Regions from separate parts of the Photorhabdus akhurstii genome, predicted to be linked through region 2. Evidence: predicted binding sites of a transcription regulator. Region 2 holds the regulator's gene; each other region holds the start of a gene.
The links. Region 2 encodes ArgR, which controls arginine synthesis, uptake and breakdown. Its sites were predicted from a motif close to ANTGAATAAAAATACANT; they were not measured.
Positions count from the first base shown of each region.

Region 1: the regulator ArgR is predicted to act here: its motif matches at 1,695-1,712, upstream of argA (amino-acid N-acetyltransferase).
Region 3: the regulator ArgR is predicted to act here: its motif matches at 4,576-4,593, upstream of argC (N-acetyl-gamma-glutamyl-phosphate reductase).

Region 1 is NZ_CP020335.1:842,158-849,368, reverse strand. Features, by position in the region: gene B0X70_RS03630 (helix-turn-helix domain-containing transcriptional regulator) at 1-157, shown strand, start outside; gene amiC (N-acetylmuramoyl-L-alanine amidase AmiC) at 235-1,479, opposite strand; gene argA (amino-acid N-acetyltransferase) at 1,725-3,059, shown strand; gene recD (exodeoxyribonuclease V subunit alpha) at 5,000-6,853, opposite strand; gene recB (exodeoxyribonuclease V subunit beta) at 6,853-7,211, opposite strand, start outside.
Region 2 is NZ_CP020335.1:5,297,677-5,304,887, reverse strand. Features, by position in the region: gene mpl (UDP-N-acetylmuramate:L-alanyl-gamma-D-glutamyl-meso-diaminopimelate ligase) at 90-1,460, shown strand; gene argR (transcriptional regulator ArgR) at 1,506-1,976, opposite strand; gene mdh (malate dehydrogenase) at 2,434-3,372, shown strand; gene B0X70_RS22715 (helix-turn-helix domain-containing protein) at 3,474-3,740, opposite strand; gene B0X70_RS22710 (DNA-binding protein) at 3,924-4,271, shown strand; gene B0X70_RS22705 (DNA-binding protein) at 4,348-4,728, shown strand; gene ispB (octaprenyl diphosphate synthase) at 4,750-5,721, opposite strand; gene rplU (50S ribosomal protein L21) at 5,973-6,281, shown strand; gene rpmA (50S ribosomal protein L27) at 6,301-6,558, shown strand; gene cgtA (Obg family GTPase CgtA) at 6,686-7,211, shown strand, end outside.
Region 3 is NZ_CP020335.1:5,526,074-5,533,284, forward strand. Features, by position in the region: gene argH (argininosuccinate lyase) at 1-1,298, opposite strand, end outside; gene B0X70_RS23895 (argininosuccinate synthase) at 1,451-2,665, opposite strand; gene argB (acetylglutamate kinase) at 2,734-3,507, opposite strand; gene argC (N-acetyl-gamma-glutamyl-phosphate reductase) at 3,533-4,537, opposite strand; gene argE (acetylornithine deacetylase) at 4,640-5,797, shown strand; partial or broken gene ppc (phosphoenolpyruvate carboxylase) at 6,079-7,211, shown strand, end outside.

The DNA.
Region 1 (7,211 bases), 1.3 Mb from region 2:
CGGCGGAGTTCGTAACGTGGCCAAGGAAGCTGAGTTGAATCCGAACCAGCTCTATCGCACCTTGTCAGCCGAGGGCAACCCGGAAGTTAGAAGTCTAAGCGCGATTCTGCGTGTCATGGGCTTGCGCCTGGCAGTTCAACCTATCACTACCCACTAAATAGGGCGGGGAGTATAGGCTAAAGGAAAATAGCCTCCTTCCCTGTTTAACAGCAAAAATTACCCATAGCGGCAAGCTCAAATTGCCAAACTACCGCCATTCTTAAAATAAGCTTTGATACCCGCAAAAATTGACTCTGCTACTTGCTGCTGGAAATGCGCGGTTTTCAGTTTCCGCTCCTCTTCCAAATTGCTAATAAAAGCAGTCTCTACCAGAATCGAGGGGATATCCGGCGCTTTCAGTACCGCGAATCCAGCTTGATCCACCCGGTTTTTATGCAGTTTATTCACCTTGCCCATGTGCTTGAGCACTTCACCACCAAATTTAAGGCTATCATTGATTGTCGCAGTCTGTAACAAATCAAACATCGTGTGATCCAGATACTTATCACCGCTTTTACTTACTCCGCCAATTTGATCAGCTTCGTTTTGCGTCTGGGCTAGAAAAAGTGCGGTATTACTGGTTGCGCCTTTAGTAGAAAGCGCAAAAACCGAAGAACCACGGGCCGCTCGGTTAGCAAAAGCATCAGCATGAATAGAAACGAATAGATCAGCTCGCATTTTACGCGCTTTTGCCACCCGAACTTTTAATGGGATAAACACATCTTCATTACGGGTCATATAAACTTTCATACCCGGTTCACGTTGAATAAGCGTTTTCAATCGACGGGCGATTTTCAGAACAACGTCTTTTTCACGAGTTTTATATTTACCGATAGCGCCGGGATCTTCCCCTCCATGTCCAGGGTCAAGCATGATAATAATCGGCCTGTCTTTACCTGCTTTGCCTGGCTTTGGCCTTTCCACTGGCAGATCCTCGGCCAAATGACCTTTATTGTACTCTTCGAGTAGAGCAAGCAATGGATCATCATTCGTATTAGCCCCCGCAGCGGGATAAATATCCAATACCAGACGATGTTTAAATTCTGCCACTGGCTTCAAAGTAAACATATGCGGGCTGACAACTTGTTTAACTTCGAACACTAAACGAACGGTTTTAGGATTAAACTGCCCTACCCTGACCAGTTTAAGATAAGGATCGCGGGATTGAATCTGCCCGTCCATTCCGTTCAAGGTATGATTTAGTTGTACACCTTCAAGATCAACGACAATTCTATTTGGGTTCTTTAACACAAATTGGCGATATTTGAGTGGAATATTAGATTCAAGAGTCACACGGGTATAACTGGATGCCGGCCAAATACGTACTGCTATAACTTTTGCTGACGCTGCGTAACCCACCTGACTAACACTAAGCAACCACATCGCTGCGGCTCCCTGCAACAAACGACGTCGCGACAGATTATGATCTGAATGACTCATCTACTTAATATTCCATTCATAAAATACAAATATTCAGGGTGATATTCACCAAATGAAACGATCAAATGAAAAACTTTAACCAATCAGCATTATGCTGTCATCAATAAACAGCATTTTATATTTTGCAAATTATTAACGTCTACAGGTACATGAAAATGTTTTTATCTGAATTGCCTCTTGCCATTTCTTCTCAAAAGGAATAAAAAAGCATAAATTACGAATAAAAATTCAATCGAGAGTCTGTTATGAAAGAACGCAGCACCGAATTAGTTGAAGGATTTCGTCATTCTGTTCCGTACATCAATGCACACCGTGGTAAAACCTTTGTGATTATGCTTGGTGGAGAAGCTATTGCTCATGAAAATTTCTCTAACATCATCAACGATATAGGATTACTGCATAGTTTGGGCATCCGCCTAGTCGTCGTTTATGGCGCCAGACCTCAAATTGAACAAAATCTTGCAGACCATCATTACAAACCGGTTTACCACAAACATACCCGTGTAACCGATAATAAAACATTAGAATTAGTCAAACAATCTGCTGGTTTGCTGCAACTGGATATTACCGCACGTCTTTCTATGAACCTGAATAATACCCCGTTACAAGGAGCCAATATTAACGTTGTCAGCGGTAACTTCATTATTGCTCAACCTCTTGGTGTTGATGATGGTGTGGATTATTGCCACAGCGGCAAAATTCGCCGTATCGATGAGAATGCCATAAATCGTCAATTAGACAATGGCGCAATCGTGCTAATTGGCCCTGTCGCGGTTTCTGTCACCGGAGAGAGTTTTAATTTGCCATTTGAAGATGTCGCCACCCAATTAGCTATCAAATTACAGGCTGAAAAACTGATTGGTTTCTGTTCTACTCAAGGCGTACAAGACAAAGACGGAAAAATTCTATCAGAAGTTTTCCTTAATCAAGCACCAGAGCTGATTAAAGAGCTAGAAGTTAAAGGTGACTACTATTCAGGTACAATCCGTTTTTTACGGAGTGCAGTAAAAGCTTGCCGTCGTGGCGTTCGTCGCAGCCATTTATTAAGTTATCAGGCTGATGGTTCTCTACTTCAAGAATTATTCTCCCGAGATGGTATTGGCACTCAAATAGTGATGGAAAGCGCAGAACAAATACGCCGAGCTAATATCAATGATATTGGTGGTATTCTCGAACTTATTCGCCCACTGGAACAACAAGGTATTCTGGTTCGCCGTTCAAGAGAACAACTTGAAAGAGAAATTGATAAATTCATCATTATCGAACGCGATAACCTGACTATCGCCTGTGCTGCGCTTTACCCTTATCCTGATGAGAAAATTGGCGAAATGGCTTGTTTAGCGGTTCACCCTAAATACCGCAGCTCTTTAAGAGGTGAAGTATTACTGAATCGCATTGCGGAGCACGCCAAACAGTTCGGACTGGAAAAACTGTTTGTTCTGACTACCCGCAGCATTCATTGGTTCCAAGAGCGAGGTTTTGAACCCGCAGAACTCTCAATGCTACCGATTCAGAAACAAGTGTTATACAACTATCAGCGCCGTTCTAAAATCCTTATGTTAAGTTTGGAACCACAGTAATAAATATATTCATGCCGAAAGGTTTACATTACCCTTAAACTCAGCGGTAATGATATTAAACCTACGGCATCCTACCTCTACCTTAGTCTGTTAATTCAGTGATTAATCAAATGAATAATTCTTATCTTTGGTTTTGTAAATGGTATTTTATATCTGCATTGCTTATTGCGAAATATCGGTACTTTGCATGGTATAACTCACAATAATTTGGCTACACCATTTCCCCGTCATCTAACTTAAATTTTAAAAAATCGGTCCGCTAGAAATTTACTTTTACCTGGCTGACTATTTAATGCACATGAGGAATTTTTAAAAAATAATTTTTAATCGAAAACATGCAATACCAGATTTCCATTTCCCTGGCAACAACCATCATAGATGAATATTTCCTATCGTTTAATTAACGGTATTATAGATGAATTTATTTTTGATATTTTCAATATTAAGCTTGTGAGAATCCCTCCATAGAAGCCACTCACCTCCACTACCAATAAAACCATTACTGACTTGACTAGCATTAACATTAGCAAATAAACAAAAATCTTTATCCTCTGACGAGGTTAAATTATTTTCAACATGTAACATAGAATCATTATTAATTGAGGAAGTCTGATTTATATTCCATTACTGTAATATTTTCATCTATTTATAGATAATTCTGAGCTTTAATAATCATTACTATATTTACAGATCATTAAACACACTTACTTTCATACTATTTATCCCTTTACATACAAAATACCTAACCACCTGAAATATAAATACATAAAATTATAACAAAATCAAAAACGCATGCAATAAAACAAGAAAAAGTGACAACTTTGTCATTCTCTTATCTTTAAAAATGAGAGATAACCCCGTAATTACAATCACTTAAATAAACCAAGAAAATTCAAAGAAATAAAAGAAAGAATCAATGACTTATTTAACATTAACTCATTATCTTTCCCTTAAACTTTCACTCAAGTAAACATGTAACGAACTAACAAAATAATCAATCATCCGAAGATCATCCACTTTTAATTCCGTATTCACTAGCATCCTCAGTGATAATAGGAGATATGGTTTTTGGGATATAATCCGTCACCCCATGCAATCTATATTATTCACCTAAAGCTACCAAAATAGTATCAGTATTTTAAAACTTTAGAGAATTTAAAATAAACTTCACTTCTTAACGTTATATACTATTTAGATCAACTCAAGAATGTATCTACCTTCATAAAAGTTCTTCTTTAAATTTACACACATAATGAATTACCCACAACATGTACGTATCTCATCAAAAAAAATCAAAACCATCCGCTAAGTAAAAAAATACAACCCACGTAATTAAATATTTATACCGTCAAACAATAATAAACCCCACCCAATATATTAACAATCAATGACATTAGACACAGAATAATATTAACATTTATCAAACTTATAATGCTGTCGTTTGCATTAAGGACAAAATATAAGAATCAACAATCTGATTCAGTAATTGCAACTACTCTTGAATTAGTGAAATTAAGATATAGATCAATCTATAGCCGTCATAATGAAACTAATCAGTATTTCTGATTGAACATTACGGCTAATAATCACTCAATTCAAAAAACCAAGAAAAGATATTAAATTAAAAACCAGCCAAAATTTGGCATATAGAATAGGTTTAAGATACATTTATCTTGCATAGGTCAATGTAATCTCTAGTTCACTGCACGAGAATTTTTTAATCACCTAACCGATAACTTTTTACAAAAACAAAAAGGCGTATTTACCGAAGTCAGCACGGCAAATCAGAAATCTCATTAAAGGCATTAATGATCTGATTGTCGGGCTTAAAAGCCCATCCAACAACCGAACAAATCACGATCAAAAAAATGTCAGAGAAGATATGGCAACATCATTAATATATAAATTTTTTTACACAAGTCCGTTTATCAGAGCAAGAGTTAATCCACCGGTAAGCTAAGCCGCTCTGCTAACCCACTTCGCCTTTGAGTTGGCGTCTGGATTGCCTGACGCAATACCGCTTCATGTGCATAAAGAGTTAGTTTTTCTCTGGCCCGGGTTATCGCTGTATAAACCAATTCACGGCTGACAACCGGCACAAACTGCGTCGGCAATACCAAAGCTGTATGGTCAAATTCCGAACCCTGTGATTTATGTACGGTCATCACATATGCAGTTTCATGTTGTGGTAAACGACTTGGCTGGATTCCTTTAATCTGTCCATCAGGCAACTGAAAATAAGCTCGCAGTTCATGATTTTCGTCTCTGAGCATAATACCAATATCACCATTAAACAGACCCAGTGTGCTGTCATTACGCGATATCATGATGGGTCGGCCTGCATAACCTCGGCTGAAAGTCCCGACAGGGCGACGAATAAGCCCCTGACGATGTAATAGCTGTTCTATACGCTCATTAAGCCCACTGACGCCAAACGGTCCTTCTCTAAGAGCACACAACAAACGATAGCGGTTAAATTCATCTAAAATCTCTTTGACTGGTGCCTGCTCTGCCACCAGACGCAAATAGGCGTGATAACCCGATACCGTTTCTGTCAGCAATCGCTGATAATCTTCATCGTCAGACAATGGGTAAAAACAGATATCCTTCAACGGTTGCTGCAAAATAGAGAGAGCTTGTCGACTCTTTCCCTGATTAACTGCCGCAGCTAACTGACCAATCCCCGAATCCATATTAAAGCGATAACTTTTACGTAGAAGACACAAACGATCACGAACTTCTGGGATATTTTGCTGATCACCAGCATCTAACCGACATCCCGTTAATCTGCTTAACTGTTGCGCCCTCGTTATGCTGTATCCCAGTTCTGCAAAACGGCAAATATCACCCAACACCGCTCCAGCCTCCACTGATGCCAATTGATCTCGGTCACCAAGCAGAACAATTTTCGCTTTCGGTGGCAATGCATCAATCAACCTAGCCATCATGGGTAAATCCACCATTGAAGCTTCATCCACCACCAGCACATCCAGACTAAGTGGATTATCTCGATCATAGCGTAATCGCTGGCTATCAGGCTGCGCTCCTAGCAAGCGATGAATCGTCTGCGCCTGATCCGGCATATATGCAAACTGTTTCTCCGTCAGAGGCAATTTTCTGACCGCGCTATTAAGAGATTCGGTCAATCTGGCGGCTGCTTTTCCAGTCGGAGCCGCCAGTTGGATAACCTGCTTTTTATCAGGATTAAGTTTGATTAAGGCAGCCAATAACTTAGCAACTGTCGTTGTTTTCCCAGTTCCCGGTCCGCCAGAGATAACCGAAATTCTGCTAGTCACCGCGACAGCCGCAGCCACCTTTTGCCAGTCCACCGTTTCCTCAGGCAGCATGAATAATTCATCTAAAACAGTTCTCAGTTGCTGTTCCTGAATATTATCGGTTGGTTGATTGCCGGAAAAGAAAGCCGCCACCTGACATTCACTTTGCCACATTCTCTGCAAATAAAGCCGGTCATGGGAAAACACCACAGGCGTTGGTTGAAGCCCATCACTAACCGCAGCACAATTTTCCAGCGCTATCAGCAAACTCTGCTCATCAGGTTTTCCCGCAGCTCGCCATAATTGCTCTGCAAATTCACGATGTCGCCCATCAAAAAAATATTCTGGCGTTATCCGATTAACCGGCAGACAAACATGCCCAGTACCAGTTTCAGCGCTCAACAACGCCATCACCAACAACAAAACAGGATCTTTATCCTCAATCAATGTATGAGCAAACTGTAAGTCCAATGAACGCAAAAGCCTGAGGTTTACTGCCTGTTGTAATAACGAAATCATCAATTTTTCTCTTTTTCAGACTGTTCATTACCACTGAAAAGCAGATCCAAAGCATCGACAAATTCAGCCGATGGCCGACAACTAAAAATACCATTCCCCAGCTGTTGTTTATCTATCCCCCTGAGAAACAGATAAATCACGCCGCCGAAATGTTGTTGGTAGTCATAATTAGCCAACCTGTGACGCAAGTAACGATGCAGCGCCAGTGTATAAAGCTGATATTGCAGGTCATAGCGATGCTCAATCATGGCTATTTCCATTGCCTGTTGAGTATAAAACTGGCTCTCCTCTCCCAACCAGTTTGATTTGTAATCCAGCACGTAGAATTTGCCTTGCCAACAGAAGACCAAATCAATAA
Region 2 (7,211 bases):
AAAGGGATGATTCATAGGCTATTCCATTTCTTATCTTGCTATTGATGGTTAGAATAGTGGCTAACTTCATGCTATGGAATAGGAAATCAATGCGTATTCATATTCTTGGTATCTGCGGCACTTTTATGGGTGGACTGGCGATTTTGGCACGTTCTCTTGGCCATGAAGTGACTGGTTCTGATGCCAATGTTTATCCACCAATGAGTACCTTACTGGAAAAACATGGGATTAATCTGATTCAGGGATATGACCCGGCACAGTTGGATTCTGCGCCAGATATGGTCATCATCGGTAATATTATGAGCCGTGGGAATCCTTGTGTAGAAGCGGTGCTGGAGCGTGGGCTCCCTTATACTTCTGGCCCACAATGGCTGCATGATTATGTTTTGCCTGAACGTTGGGTGCTGGCGGTTGCAGGGACGCATGGCAAGACAACGACTGCGGGTATGTTAGCCTGGATTTTGGAAGCTTGTGGTTATAAACCAGGTTTCTTAATTGGTGGTGTTCCGGGGAATTTTGAAACATCAGCTCAACTCGGGGAAAGCCCGTTTTTTGTAATAGAAGCTGATGAATATGACAGTGCCTTTTTTGATAAACGATCTAAGTTTGTGCATTACAGCCCACGTACGCTGATCATGAACAATCTGGAATTCGATCATGGCGATATTTTTGGCGATCTGGCGGCTATTCAGAGACAGTTCCACCATCTTGTTAGGATCGTTCCGGGTAGTGGCAAGATCCTTATCCCGGATAACGATATTAACCTGAAACAGGTTTTGTCTATGGGCTGTTGGAGTGAATTGGAGCTAGTGGGTGAAACCGGTAACTGGCAGGCAAAAAAGATCAGCACAGACAGCCGTAATTATCAGGTGTTTTATGATGGTAAAGTTGTTGGAGAAGTGAACTGGTCGTTGGTGGGTGAACATAATATGCGTAACGGGCTGATTGCAATTGCCGCTGCACATCATGTTGGCGTCCAGCCAGCAGATGCTTGTTGTGCTTTAAGTGAATTTATTAACGCACGTCGTCGCCTTGAGCTGCGTGGTGAGGAGAATGGCATCACTGTTTATGATGATTTTGCACATCACCCGACAGCAATACTGGCAACTTTAGAAGCTCTGCGTAGTAAGGTTGGTGGAACTGCGCGTATTATTACTGTGTTGGAACCGCGTTCAAATACCATGAGAATGGGTATCAGTAAGAATGAGATCGCGCCAGCACTAGGACGTGCTGACGCAGTGTTCTTATTTCAGCCAGCTAATATTAAATGGCATGTATCAGAAATTGCAGATCGCTGTGTTCAGCCTGCTTACTGGAGTGCCGATATCGATTCACTGGTAAATATGATTGTTGATAAGGCACAACAGGGTGATCATATTCTGGTTATGAGTAATGGTGGGTTTGGTGGTATTCATGAAAAATTGCTATTTGCACTGAATAAAAAAGCTTGTCGATCCTGAAAATAACCAAGGGAAAATGAATCGCGCCATTGTTGGCGCGTTCATTTAAAGTTCTTGTTCGAATAACCCAAGAATTGCTTCACGTAACTGCTCTGCCGTAAAACCTCTAGCTGGTGTGGTAAAAATGGTGTCATCGCCAGCGATACTGCCAAGTATACCTTCTGCTTTACCAAGAGAATCTAGCAGACGTGCAATAAGCTGTGCAGCACCGGGACTTGTGCGAATGACAACAATTGAATGGTTGTGATCAACGTCCAATACCAAGTTTTTTAGTGGGCTGGTGGCTGTTGGGACGCCAAGTTCAGCAGGCAGACAGTAGACCATCTCCATTTTGGCATTCCGGGTGCGAACAGCGCCAAATTTAGTGAGCATTCTGGAAACTTTGGATTGATTAATGTTCTCAAAACCTTCTTCCAGTAAAGCGGTGACAATTTCACCTTGAGAGCTAAATTTTTCTTCTTTCAATAACGCCTTGAAAGCTTTTACTAAATCTTCCTGTTTAGAGGGAGTACGCATATTTCACCATATTCAGTCAGCTATGAAGCTTGATATTATGCATATAAATGCATTTTTATGCAATAATAATGATTTTATAGCCAGTTTGAACCGAGCAAAATTGGCCTTATGTTATATAGAAATTCATAAAACATGAATATGAAAATTTGCTTTTTTTAGTTGGTTATTCAGGTAAATATATTGTTAATCAAATGATATTGTTTGGCGTTGTTGTTGGGTGTAAGGTATTTAGCCGATTATTTCGTAAAATCATAGGGAAATTCTCAAAATAGTGTCCGTTATCTCATTAACAGATAAGCATTTTGCCTAGAATACGGCGACTTTTGCGTCCCACTATTAGAGCGTAAGTCCACAATTTGGCTGTTAATAGATTGTTTTCAAAAACGTAGTAATCTATGGTTCTTAACCAGATGAATTCACAGCATTTTAAAGTATAAACGATTTAAGGAGTATCAGGATGAAAGTTGCAGTTCTCGGTGCAGCCGGTGGTATTGGTCAGGCTCTTGCTCTTCTACTAAAAACCCAGCTTCCTTCAGGTTCAGAACTCTCTTTATATGATATCGCTCCAGTAACACCTGGGGTGGCTGTTGATCTGAGCCACATTCCAACGGAAGTAAAAATTAAAGGCTTTGCCGGTGAAGATGCCACTCCTGCGTTAGAGGGAGCAGATGTTGTATTGATTTCTGCGGGTGTTGCCCGTAAACCTGGCATGGATCGTTCAGATCTGTTTAATGTTAACGCGGGTATCGTTCGTAACCTGGTAGAACAAGTGGCTAAAACTTGTCCGAAAGCACTGATTGGGATTATTACTAACCCAGTCAACACAACTGTAGCTATTGCAGCCGAAGTGCTGAAAAAAGCGGGTGTATATGACAAAAACCGGCTGTTTGGCATCACAACTCTAGATGTTATTCGTTCTAATACTTTTGTTGCTGAATTGAAAGATAAAAAACCACAGGAAATCGAAGTGCCCGTCATCGGTGGTCATTCTGGTGTGACAATCTTACCTCTGTTGTCGCAGATCCCAGGTGTGAGCTTTACTGATGAAGAGTTGGTTGCCTTAACTAAACGTATTCAGAATGCCGGCACTGAAGTAGTTGAAGCTAAAGCGGGTGGAGGATCTGCAACTCTGTCTATGGGGCAAGCTGCGGCTCGTTTGGGGCTCTCTTTGGTCCGCGGCTTACAAGGCGAAAGTGATGTTGTAGAGTGTGCTTATGTTGAAGGTGATGGCGAATATGCTCGCTTCTTCGCTCAGCCGGTTCGTTTGGGTAAAAATGGCGTAGAAGAGCGTTTGGACATTGGTCAGTTGAGTGATTTTGAGCAGAAAGCGCTGGAAGGCATGCTAGATGTATTGAGAAAAGATATAGAATTAGGCGAAAAATTTATTAATAACTAATTTATATATTTTATAAGTAAAAAATATATATCTATGAAATAATAAAACCGCTGGTATAGCGAATTACCGGCGGTTTTTATTCAACGAATATAATTCGTTAGCTAATTATTTGTTTGTTCGCGTACTTTCCTTTCTAATAATTCTCCAGTATTTGGATCAAAATAGCGACTTGGCCAAATTTCTGAAGGGTGTATTTCCAGATAATTCGCAATTATCCATTCTCCCTTTGGCCACGGCCGAGACAGCGCATTGGCTAGGGTCGACGAGCTAAGCCCCGCTCTGCGTGATACTTCAGCTAAGGTTGTTCCCCGCTTGCGTAAAGCTGCAATTATATCGGCAGGATGCCAATCAGATTTCCTTGAAATCATTTTTAATCCTTTTTTTATTAAATTTGATGCCATTAGTGGTATAAATAACAGGTACGCATGAGAGTAATAACGAACTTAAACCTGTTATTGAGAAATAAAATAGCATTATTTTTCTAAAAATATTTCCAAATTTTTTCTTAAAAACTTCTTTTTTGAACTTGGTTACAAAAATAGAGAAACGTGATGAAAAAAGAGTGGTATTCGGCCAAGGAGTTAATCGGCGTGGGTGAGTTACCTGGATCACCACAAGGAGTTAATGCCAGAGCAAAACGCGAGGAGTGGTTACGTCAGAAAAGACGAGGTAAACAGGGTAAAGCGGTAGAGTATCACTACTCCTGTTTCCCGGAAACGACCATTGCAGCACTGGAGCTTCATGAATCATCTTCTGAGTATCAGGTGCAGAAGCAAGATCCTTTATCGATTTGGGTTGGTGCTTTCCATCAGTTATCAGAATCTGAGAAACAGGCTGTGACAGCCATGATCTTACGGGATGGTATCAGAAGTTTTTTAGAAAAACTTTCTGTTATTTGACCTATTTTTGGAAATTAAAAATGCCAACTAACTTGGATTCTTCTTCATTATCCCGGTGCAAAGTGAGAAGAAAAGTATGAAAAAAGAATGGTACTCAGCTAAAGAGCTGGTTGGTATTGCCGGACTTCCTTCTTCGCCTCAGGGAATAAATCTGATGGCAAGGCGGGAAGGATGGGAATATAGACGTAAACGGGGTGTTCAGGGCAAGGCTCTTGAATATCATATAAATAGCTTGCCTGAGGATGTACTTAATGTGCTATCTGTAGGGGAAAGCACTGTTGATTATGCAAACAAACGGCAAGACCCATTCTTAATTTGGATTGAGGCTTACTATCAACTAACTAAAGTTGAGCGGGAAAAAATTGTGAAATTTATCCTTCGAGAGGGGCTGGCAAAACTTATTGGTTATATTGATGTGGGTGCTGAAGACGCAGAGAAAAACCTGGAGTCAGATTAACCCCAGGTTTTGTTCTATCGATTAAGAAAGGCGTTGTACGGCAATATGGGCTAACCCCACGAGTGCTTGCTTGTATGGGGAGTTTTCCAGCGCCTGCAAAGCAGCTATTGCTTTATCTGCTTCTTCCTCTGCTCGTTTACGGGTATATTCCAGTGAGCCGCACTGTTTCATGGTTACCAGTACGGTTTCGAGTAAATGGCGGCCATTACCTTTTTCAATTGCTTCACGAATGAGTGCTGATTGTTCTGGAGTACCATGATTCATGGCGTGTAGTAAAGGTAATGTTGGTTTACCTTCATTAAGGTCATCACCGGTGTTTTTGCCTAATGTATCGCTATCGGCATCATAATCTAGTAAGTCGTCTATTAACTGGAATGCAGTGCCTAAATAACGTCCGTAATTTTGTAAAGCGGTTTCTTGCTCTGGGGTGGCGTTAGAAAGAATTGCAGAAGCATGTGCGGCGACTTCAAATAATCGGGCTGTTTTACTGTAAATCACCCGCATATAATCATCTTCAGAAATATTTGGATCATTGCAGTTCATCAACTGTAAAACTTCACCTTCAGCGATAACATTGGTTGCTTCTGACATCAATTTAAGAACTCGCATAGAGTTAAGAGCGGTCATCATTTGGAAAGAGCGAGTGTATATAAAGTCACCAACCAGTACGCTTGCTGCATTACCAAACATGGCATTGGCGGTCGCTTTGCCACGTCGCATGTCTGATTCATCCACAACATCATCATGTAACAAAGTTGCTGTGTGGATAAATTCAATTAATGCGGCAACAGTAATATGCTTATCACCCTGATAACCCAATGCTTTGCTAGCCAGGATGGCAATGATTGGGCGGAGGCGTTTTCCACCGCCACTGATTATGTAGTAGCCCAACTGATTGATAAGAGTAACGTCAGAATTCAACTGACTAAGAATGGTTTCATTTACCGCTGCCATATCATCAGCGGTTAGCTTGATAATAGATTCTAAATTCATATTTTTTCGGCTATGGGTTTTAATGCAGGGCTGTGTTCATATTAACATTAAAATAGTTATTGCTGTGTCTTGATTGTACTCGAAAAACAGTCTAAATAAATGACAATTCAGCAACTATGTTTTTTTATCATCTGCTCTAATTCTGCACTTGTCTTCTTAGGCTTTTTTGCGTAGAATTCGCGCCCTATTATGAATATTTATAGTGCGCTCTGGAATGATATTTGAGGGGGCGTGCGGAAAGCGGAGTTTATATGTACGCGGTTTTCCAAAGTGGTGGTAAACAACACCGAGTCAGCGAAGGTCAAACTATTCGCCTGGAAAAGCTGGACATCGCAACGGGTGAAACTGTTGAGTTTGACCAGGTTCTGATGGTCGCTAATGGTGATGACATTAAAATCGGCGCTCCTGTCGTTGAAGGCGTTAAAATCAAAGCTGAAGTCGTTGCCCACGGTCGTGGCGAGAAAATTAAAATCGTTAAATTTCGTCGTCGTAAACACAGCCGTAAGCAGCAAGGCCACCGTCAGTGGTTCACCGATGTTAAAATCACTGGCATCGCTTAAGATTTAGGAGAGCAGATTAATGGCACACAAAAAGGCTGGCGGCTCAACTCGTAATGGCCGCGATTCTGAAAGTAAACGTCTGGGTGTAAAACGTTTTGGTGGCGAGTCTGTATTAGCAGGCAGCATCATTGTTCGTCAACGTGGCACTAAATTCCACGCTGGCAATAACGTTGGTTGTGGTCGCGATCACACCCTGTTCGCATTAGCTGATGGGAAAGTTAAATTCGAAGTTAAAGGCCCGAAAAACCGCAAATTTATCAGCATCGAAGCTGAATAAGTTTTTCGAGTTATAAACCGAATCAGAAGCCCTGCATGTGTTGCGGGGCTTTTTATATTCTAAAGTACGCCATCTCTGGGTAACACGGCCGTCCAGCACTGTAATGGCTATCATACGGAGAAAAAATATGAAATTTGTAGATGAAGCCAGAATACTGGTTGTTGCGGGGGATGGTGGCAATGGTTGTGTCAGCTTCCGTCGTGAAAAATATATTCCGAAAGGTGGGCCAGACGGTGGGGATGGTGGAGATGGTGGAGATGTCTATCTGCTAGCAGATGAAAATCTCAATACACTGATTGACTATCGTTTTGAAAAATCCTTTCGAGCGGAGCGTGGACAAAATGGTCAAAGCCGTGATTGTACTGGCAAGCGTGGTCAGGATATCACGATTAAAGTCCCTGTTGGGACGCGTGTCCGTGATGCGGTAACCGGTGAGGTTCTTGGCGATATGATTCGTCATGAACAGCGTTTAATGGTTGCGAAAGGTGGATTCCACGGGCTTGGCAATACCCGCTTTAAATCTTCTGTTAACCGGGCTCCTCGTCAAAAAACAATGGGAACTTCAGGTGAAACCCGCGAATTGATGTTGGAACTGATGCTGTTGGCAGATGTTGGTATGCTGGGGATGCCAAATGCGGGAAAATCCACGTTTA
Region 3 (7,211 bases), 230 kb from region 2:
TTGTCCAGACAAGATTGCAGAGACAAAATATCATATACATCATCAGTAATTGCACTGCTGAACTTCTGCAACTCTGCCAATGACAACGCTTCCAGTGCCTTACCCTGAGCAAGCGCCATAATCACAATTTCCCCAACAATATGGTGAGCTTCACGGAATGGAACACCTTTTGCAACCAAATAATCAGCTAATTCGGTCGCATTAGCATAACCCTGTTTAGCTGCTTCTGCACAACGTGAACGCCTGACCTGAATGCCATCTAACACCAACGCTGCCATATGCAAACAATCCAGCCAAGTGTCCAGCGCATCAAATAACCCCTCTTTATCCTCCTGCATATCTTTATTATAGGCCAACGGCAGACCTTTCAACGTCATCATCATGCCGGTCAATGCCCCTTGCACCCGGCCACATTTCCCACGGATTAACTCCAGCGCATCCGGGTTTTTCTTCTGTGGCATCAGGGAAGAACCGGAAGTGACTCGATCTGACAGTTCAATAAATCCTGCTTCACCGCTATTAAAGAAAATGAGGTCTTCCGCAAAACGGGAAAGATGGATCATACTGATACCGGCATTAGATAGCAGTTCCAATACATGGTCACGATCTGAAACACTATCCAGGCTGTTACGCGTCGCTGAAGCAAAACCTAGCCATGATGCCAATTGTTCGCGGTCAATATCATAAGCGGTTCCAGCCAATGCACCGCACCCAAGCGGGCTGGTATTCAGCCGCTTTAAAGTATCCTGTAACCGACTTTCATCACGAACCAGCATTTCTACATATGCCAAACACCAGTGAGCAAATGTGATAGGCTGCGCTCTTTGCAGATGGGTATAGCCCGGCATCACCGCATCTTGATTATTCTCCGCGGTAATCACCAATGCCTGCTGTAACTCCACAATTGCCTGATAGAGATGTGAAATGTATTCTTTACACCAAAGTTTGAGATCGGTTGCCACCTGATCGTTACGACTACGGCCAGTATGGAGCTTCTTACCCAAATCACCAACTTTACTGATCAATTGCCCTTCTACCCAACTATGGATATCTTCTGCATCACTTTGCAAGATGGTTTGTGGATTAGCTTGAACTTCATTCAGCAATTCATTTAATGCCAACTCCAGTTTTCGTTGCTCCTCAACGGTCAACACACCAACCGTTACCAGCGCTTTCGACCATGCAACTGAACCGGTAATATCCTGTTCCGCCAACCGGTAATCAAAGCGAAGTGAATCGTTAAATTGTTTGAACCGTTGATCTGCTTTCTGACTGAAACGCCCGCCCCAGAGTGCCATATTTTCGTTCCTGATTATCTGATGTCTGAGTGATTGATGACCTTTTATAAACAGCAATTTTATTTTCAATATGGAGATAATAGACTAGAGAAATCAAATACAAGGATGAATTTACGATCTGGTCATTATCTCCATAACTACGAACAATGAAATTACTCTTTACTATTTAATGCCCGAATACGCGAAGGGAGAGAATACAGACGGATAAATCCTGCTGCATGACTGTGATCATAAACCTCATCTTCACCAAATGTTGCAAATGCTTCAGAATAGAGACTATTTGTTGATCTCTTCTGGATCGCCGTCACCTGACCTTTATAGAGTTTCAGCACCACTTCACCACGAACATCCTCAGCCAACGTCTCAGCGGCTGCCTGAATAGAGTGACGTAGTGGGGCAAACCAACGTCCGTCATAAACAACATAGGACATCTCCAGTCCAAGCTGCTGACGCCATTTAAAGCTATCGCGATCCAGAACCAGTTGTTCAACACCACGCAACGCGGCCATCATAATGGTTCCTCCCGGTGTTTCATAACAGCCACGAGATTTCATTCCCACCAGCCGGTTTTCCACGATATCAATCCGACCAATACCATGTTTTGCTCCCAGAGCATTCAACATTTCAAGACATTGATATGGAGACATCACCTTGCCGTTAACCCCAACAACCTCGCCTTTCTCAATGGTGACACTAACCAATTCGGCTTCATCTGGCGCCTCTTCTGGAGCGACTGTCCACACCCAACAATCTTTATTGGATGCATTCCAGGTACTTTCCAGTACTCCACCTTCGGTAGAGATATGCCACGCATTCTCATCACGGCTGTAAATTTTCTCTAATGTTGCAGTGGTTGGAATATCTCGCGCTTTCAGATAATCCAACAACGCCTCACGGGAACGCAAATCCCACTCTCTCCACGGCGCGACGACTTTTAGCTGAGGGGCTAATGCCGTATAAGTGCTTTCAAACCGCACCTGATCGTTCCCCTTACCTGTTGCGCCATGAGCAAGTGCATCCGCCCCCACTTTCAATGCCAATTCAACCTGTGCTTTAGCAATAATTGGTCGTGCCATTGAAGTGCCCAACAAATAGCTACCCTCATACAGAGCGCCAGTTTTCAGTACCGGATAAACATAATCTTTAATGAACTCCTCACGCAAATCCACAACATGACATTCTGATGCGCCAGAGCGCAAAGCTTTCTGCTCCACGCCCTCCAGATCTTCACGGCTTTGTCCCACATCGGCGACAAACGCAACAACTTCACAATTATCATAATGCTCTTTCAGCCAAGGAATAATGGCAGAAGTATCCAGACCACCAGAATAAGCAAGAACGATCTTTTTAATATCTTTAGTATGCATGAAGTTACCCTTTAAAATTCCGTTGTTATTCATCAGCAAAGCTTTGCCGAAAATTAATCAAACTTAATTTAAGCCAGAATACGAGTACCGACGGGAACACCGTTAAACAGGTCGGTCAGTTGATCTGCATGACGCCAACTAGCGATATCTACCGGGCGACCTAATGTCCTAGCGGCATCTAGAGCTGCATTCACCTTCACAATCATGCCGTCAGTAATGATGCCCTGCACAATAAGTTGTTCCGCCTTCTCAGCATTAATGTCAGGGATCTTCTGCCCTTTACCATCCAAAATACCGCTAACATCAGAGAGTAATACCAAATCAGCACCTAGCGTCTGAGCTATCGCCGTTGCTGCCTGATCGGCATTCACATTCATCAATTCCCCTTTATCAGTTACACCAATGGAACTAATAATGGGTATATAACCTGCATCCAGTAGCGTTTTCAGCAACTTAGCATCGCCCGGCATCGCTTTCCCCACATGCCCCAACTCTTCATTCAGTTGGGAAACCCTGACCACATTACCATCTCCTAAATATAATCCAACTGATGCAAGTTGATATTTAGTCGCCCACGATAACAAGGTCTTATTGGCTATACCCGCTAACGCTCCCGTAATCATCCCAATTTGATCAGCGGGTGTTACCCGCAATCCTTGTTTCTTCTCTATCGGTAGCTGCAATTTCTGCATCAACTCATCCACCAGACAGCCACCACCATGAACAATAACCAACTGGCGTTCATGCGTTTGTCGATATTCCTGCAATGCAGTAAACACGCGTTCCAATGCTTCTTCACTGTCCAGTAACACGCCACCTAATTTTATGACTAAAGGTTCCATCTGCTTTACTCCTTCATGTCAATCATTAAAGTAATGCCTGAGTTTCTTCAAACCCAAAACGTATATTCATACACTGAACTGCCTGAGCTGCCGCACCTTTCAAAAGATTATCCTCAGTACCCACAACAATCAGGTGATCATCCTGTACAACAAAACCGATATCACAGAACGGTAGCCCAACAACGGATTTCAGTGCCGGTACCCCTTTGTTGTAGAGCCGCACCAATGGCTTATCCTTGTATGCTTGCTGATAAGCTTCATTTATCTGTTCTGCGGTAACACCTGACTTCAATTTACAGGTAATTGTGGCAAGAATACCTCGCACGAAATTGCCAAGATGCGGAGTAAAAATCACCTTAGTTCCCAGATGTTCCTCAATCTCCGGTTGATGACGGTGAGTAAATATTCCATAAGGTTGCAAACTGATTTCGCAGAAGCTGTTAGTCATACTGGCTTTCCGACCTGCGCCACTCACGCCACTGGTAGCATTAATCACTGGCCAATGGCTGATATCTAGCAAACTATTTTCCAACAGTGGCTTCAAAGAGAGTTGAGAAACTGTTGGATAACATCCCGGTACAGCAACCAATTGAGCCTGTTTGATCTTTTCAGCCTGCCATTCGGCAAGCCCATATACTGCTTGTGCTAACCATTCAGTATGCTTATGTTTGAATCCGTAGTATTGTTGATAAATCTGAGCATTTTGTATGCGATAGGCACCGGAGAGATCGAACACAATGCAACCTGCCGCCAGAAATAACGGCGCAATGTCATGACTGACTTCATGGGCGGTGGCAAGGAAAACCACATCAATCCCTTTAGCAACATTAATAATATCAGTCAGCGGTTGCAGCGGCAGATCAACAATGCCTTTATACTGTGGATGTAAATCTGAGAAACATTTATCTGCATCAACGCTCTGAGCAGAAACCATTAGTCCAATCAGATTTATATGCGGGTGGCGATGCAGATATGCTGCCAGTTCTGCTCCGGTGTAACCACTTGCACCAACAACCAGCGTATTCAACATAGGATATCTTTACCTTGTGCTCAGTATGTAAACGGGATAATGTATTTTTATTCAAAAAAAATGCATGAATATTGATACTATCATGAATAAAGGCTGTCAACAGTGAATATAAAATTACCTCCATTTATTGAGTTATTTCGGCAACTAATCGCGACTCCTTCTATCAGTGCCACCGATGTCAGTATTGACCAGAGCAATGAACCTCTCATCAACCTACTGGCAAGTTGGTTAAAGGAAATTGGTTTCGAGATTGAGATACAACCCGTCCCCGAGGCCCCCGGAAAATACAATCTGCTGGCGACGCTGGGGAGTGGCCTAGGTGGATTACTCCTATGTGGACACACTGATACTGTCCCCTTTGATGAAGGACTTTGGGCTAAAGATCCCTTCACCCTGACAGAACGAGATAACAAACTGTATGGTTTAGGTACAGCAGACATGAAAGGCTTTTTCGCCTTTATTATTGATGCGTTGCGAGACATTGATGTCAGTAAAATAACCCGTCCGCTGTACATTCTGGCAACCGCAGATGAAGAGACAACAATGGCAGGAGCCCGCTATTTCGCCGCAAGTACCACTATTCGACCAGATTTCGCTATTATCGGTGAACCGACCTCATTGCATCCTATCTGCGCACATAAAGGACATTTATCGAACGCTATTCGCATTGTTGGTCAATCCGGGCATTCCAGTGATCCAGACCGTGGTATAAACGCCATTGATTTGATGCACGAATCTATTGGGCACTTGATTGAACTACGCAATACGCTAAAAGAGCGTTACAACAACCCGGCATTTGCCATTCCATATCCAACCATGAATTTCGGCTATATTCACGGAGGTGATGCAGTAAACCGTATTTGTGCCCATTGTGAATTGCATATGGATATTCGCCCGTTACCGGGACTAACGTTACAGGATCTGAACGACCTGTTAAATGAAGCCCTTGAACCAGTGAAGCAGCGTTGGCCTGGCCGTCTGACTATCAACGAATTACATCCCCCGATTCCCGGTTATGCATGCCCAACCGATCACAAAATGATTGATGTGATAGAGAAACTGCTAGGCCGCAAGGCTGAAACGGTCAACTACTGTACCGAAGCACCATTCATTCAGGAATTATGTCCCACATTGGTACTTGGCCCAGGTTCTATTGCACAAGCACATCAGCCGGATGAGTTTATTGATATGTCGTTTATTGAACCTACCAGAAAGATAATTTCTCAGTTAATAGATCATTTTTGTCTAAGCAATAATTAATCGTTTTACTCGTCCCCCAAAAGTCAGGGGGACTCAAGCATCATAACTAGCAACAAAAGCCCCTTCCCCAAGCCTCCTGCGCATAAGTAATACTTATGGAACGTGACCTGCCATTAAATTTTAGAAATTTCGCCAAAACTGATGATTTTCTGATATGAATATGAAGGTTTAGGGTAAATGCAACACTGTGGCGACACAAAAAACAACTTTCCGTCACTTAAATAAAATTTTTCTACAGGAACAGAACCAACATTCTGCCAGCAATAAAGGCCAAGAGTCATATGAACCAACAATATTCCGCAATGCGTAGTAATGTCAGCATGCTAGGTAAGCTGCTCGGAGACACAATCAAAGAAGCATTAGGAGAAGATATTCTCGATAAAGTCGAGACTATTCGCAAATTATCCAAATCATCCCGCGCAGGCAACGAAATAGATCGCCAGCAACTATTATCTACCTTGCAAAACCTATCTAATGATGAACTATTGCCAGTTGCCCGCGCTTTCAACCAATTTCTCAACCTAACAAACGTTGCAGAACAGTATCACAGCATCTCCCCACATGGTGAAGCCGCCAGTAATCCCGTTGCGTTAGCGAAATTATTCACCCAGTTAAAAGAAAAAAATTTCAATAACGACGATCTGAAAAAAGCGGTCAATGAGCTGTCTATTGAACTAGTCCTCACAGCTCACCCTACTGAAATCGCGCGTCGTACATTAATTCACAAGCTGGTGGCAGTTAACACTTGTCTATCGCAACTCGATCACGATGATCTGGCAGATTATGAGCGTAACAACATTATGCGTCGTCTGCGTCAATTAGTTGCCCAGTCATGGCATACCGATGAAATCCGTAAAATTCGGCCAACTCCAATTGATGAAGCTAAGTGGGGCTTCGCTATGGTGGAAAACAGCTTGTGGGAGGGTGTACCGGCATTCCTGCGCGAATTTAATGAACAACTGGAAGAGTCAATTGATTATAGCCTGCCAGTTGAAGCGGTACCCATCCGCTTTACTTCCTGGATGGGCGGCGACCGTGACGGTAATCCAAATGTAACGGCTGAAGTGACTCATCATGTATTACTGCTTAGCCGCTGGAAAGCAGCCGATCTATTCCTGAAAGATATTCAGGTTCTGGTTTCTGAACTATCCATGTCTGAATGTACACCCGAAGTTCGTAAGCTAGCAGGTGGTGATGAAATTCTGGAACCTTACCGAGAAATTGCTAAAAAATTGCGGGCACAACTCAGCAATACATTGACTTATTTGGAGAAACAACTGAAAGGAGAGCAAGTTCTGCCACCAACTGATCTGCTGGTGGATAATGAACAACTTTGGCAACCACTTTACGCCTGTTATCAGTCACTAAAAACCTGCGGAATGGAAATCATTGCCAATGGTCAGCTATTAGATAT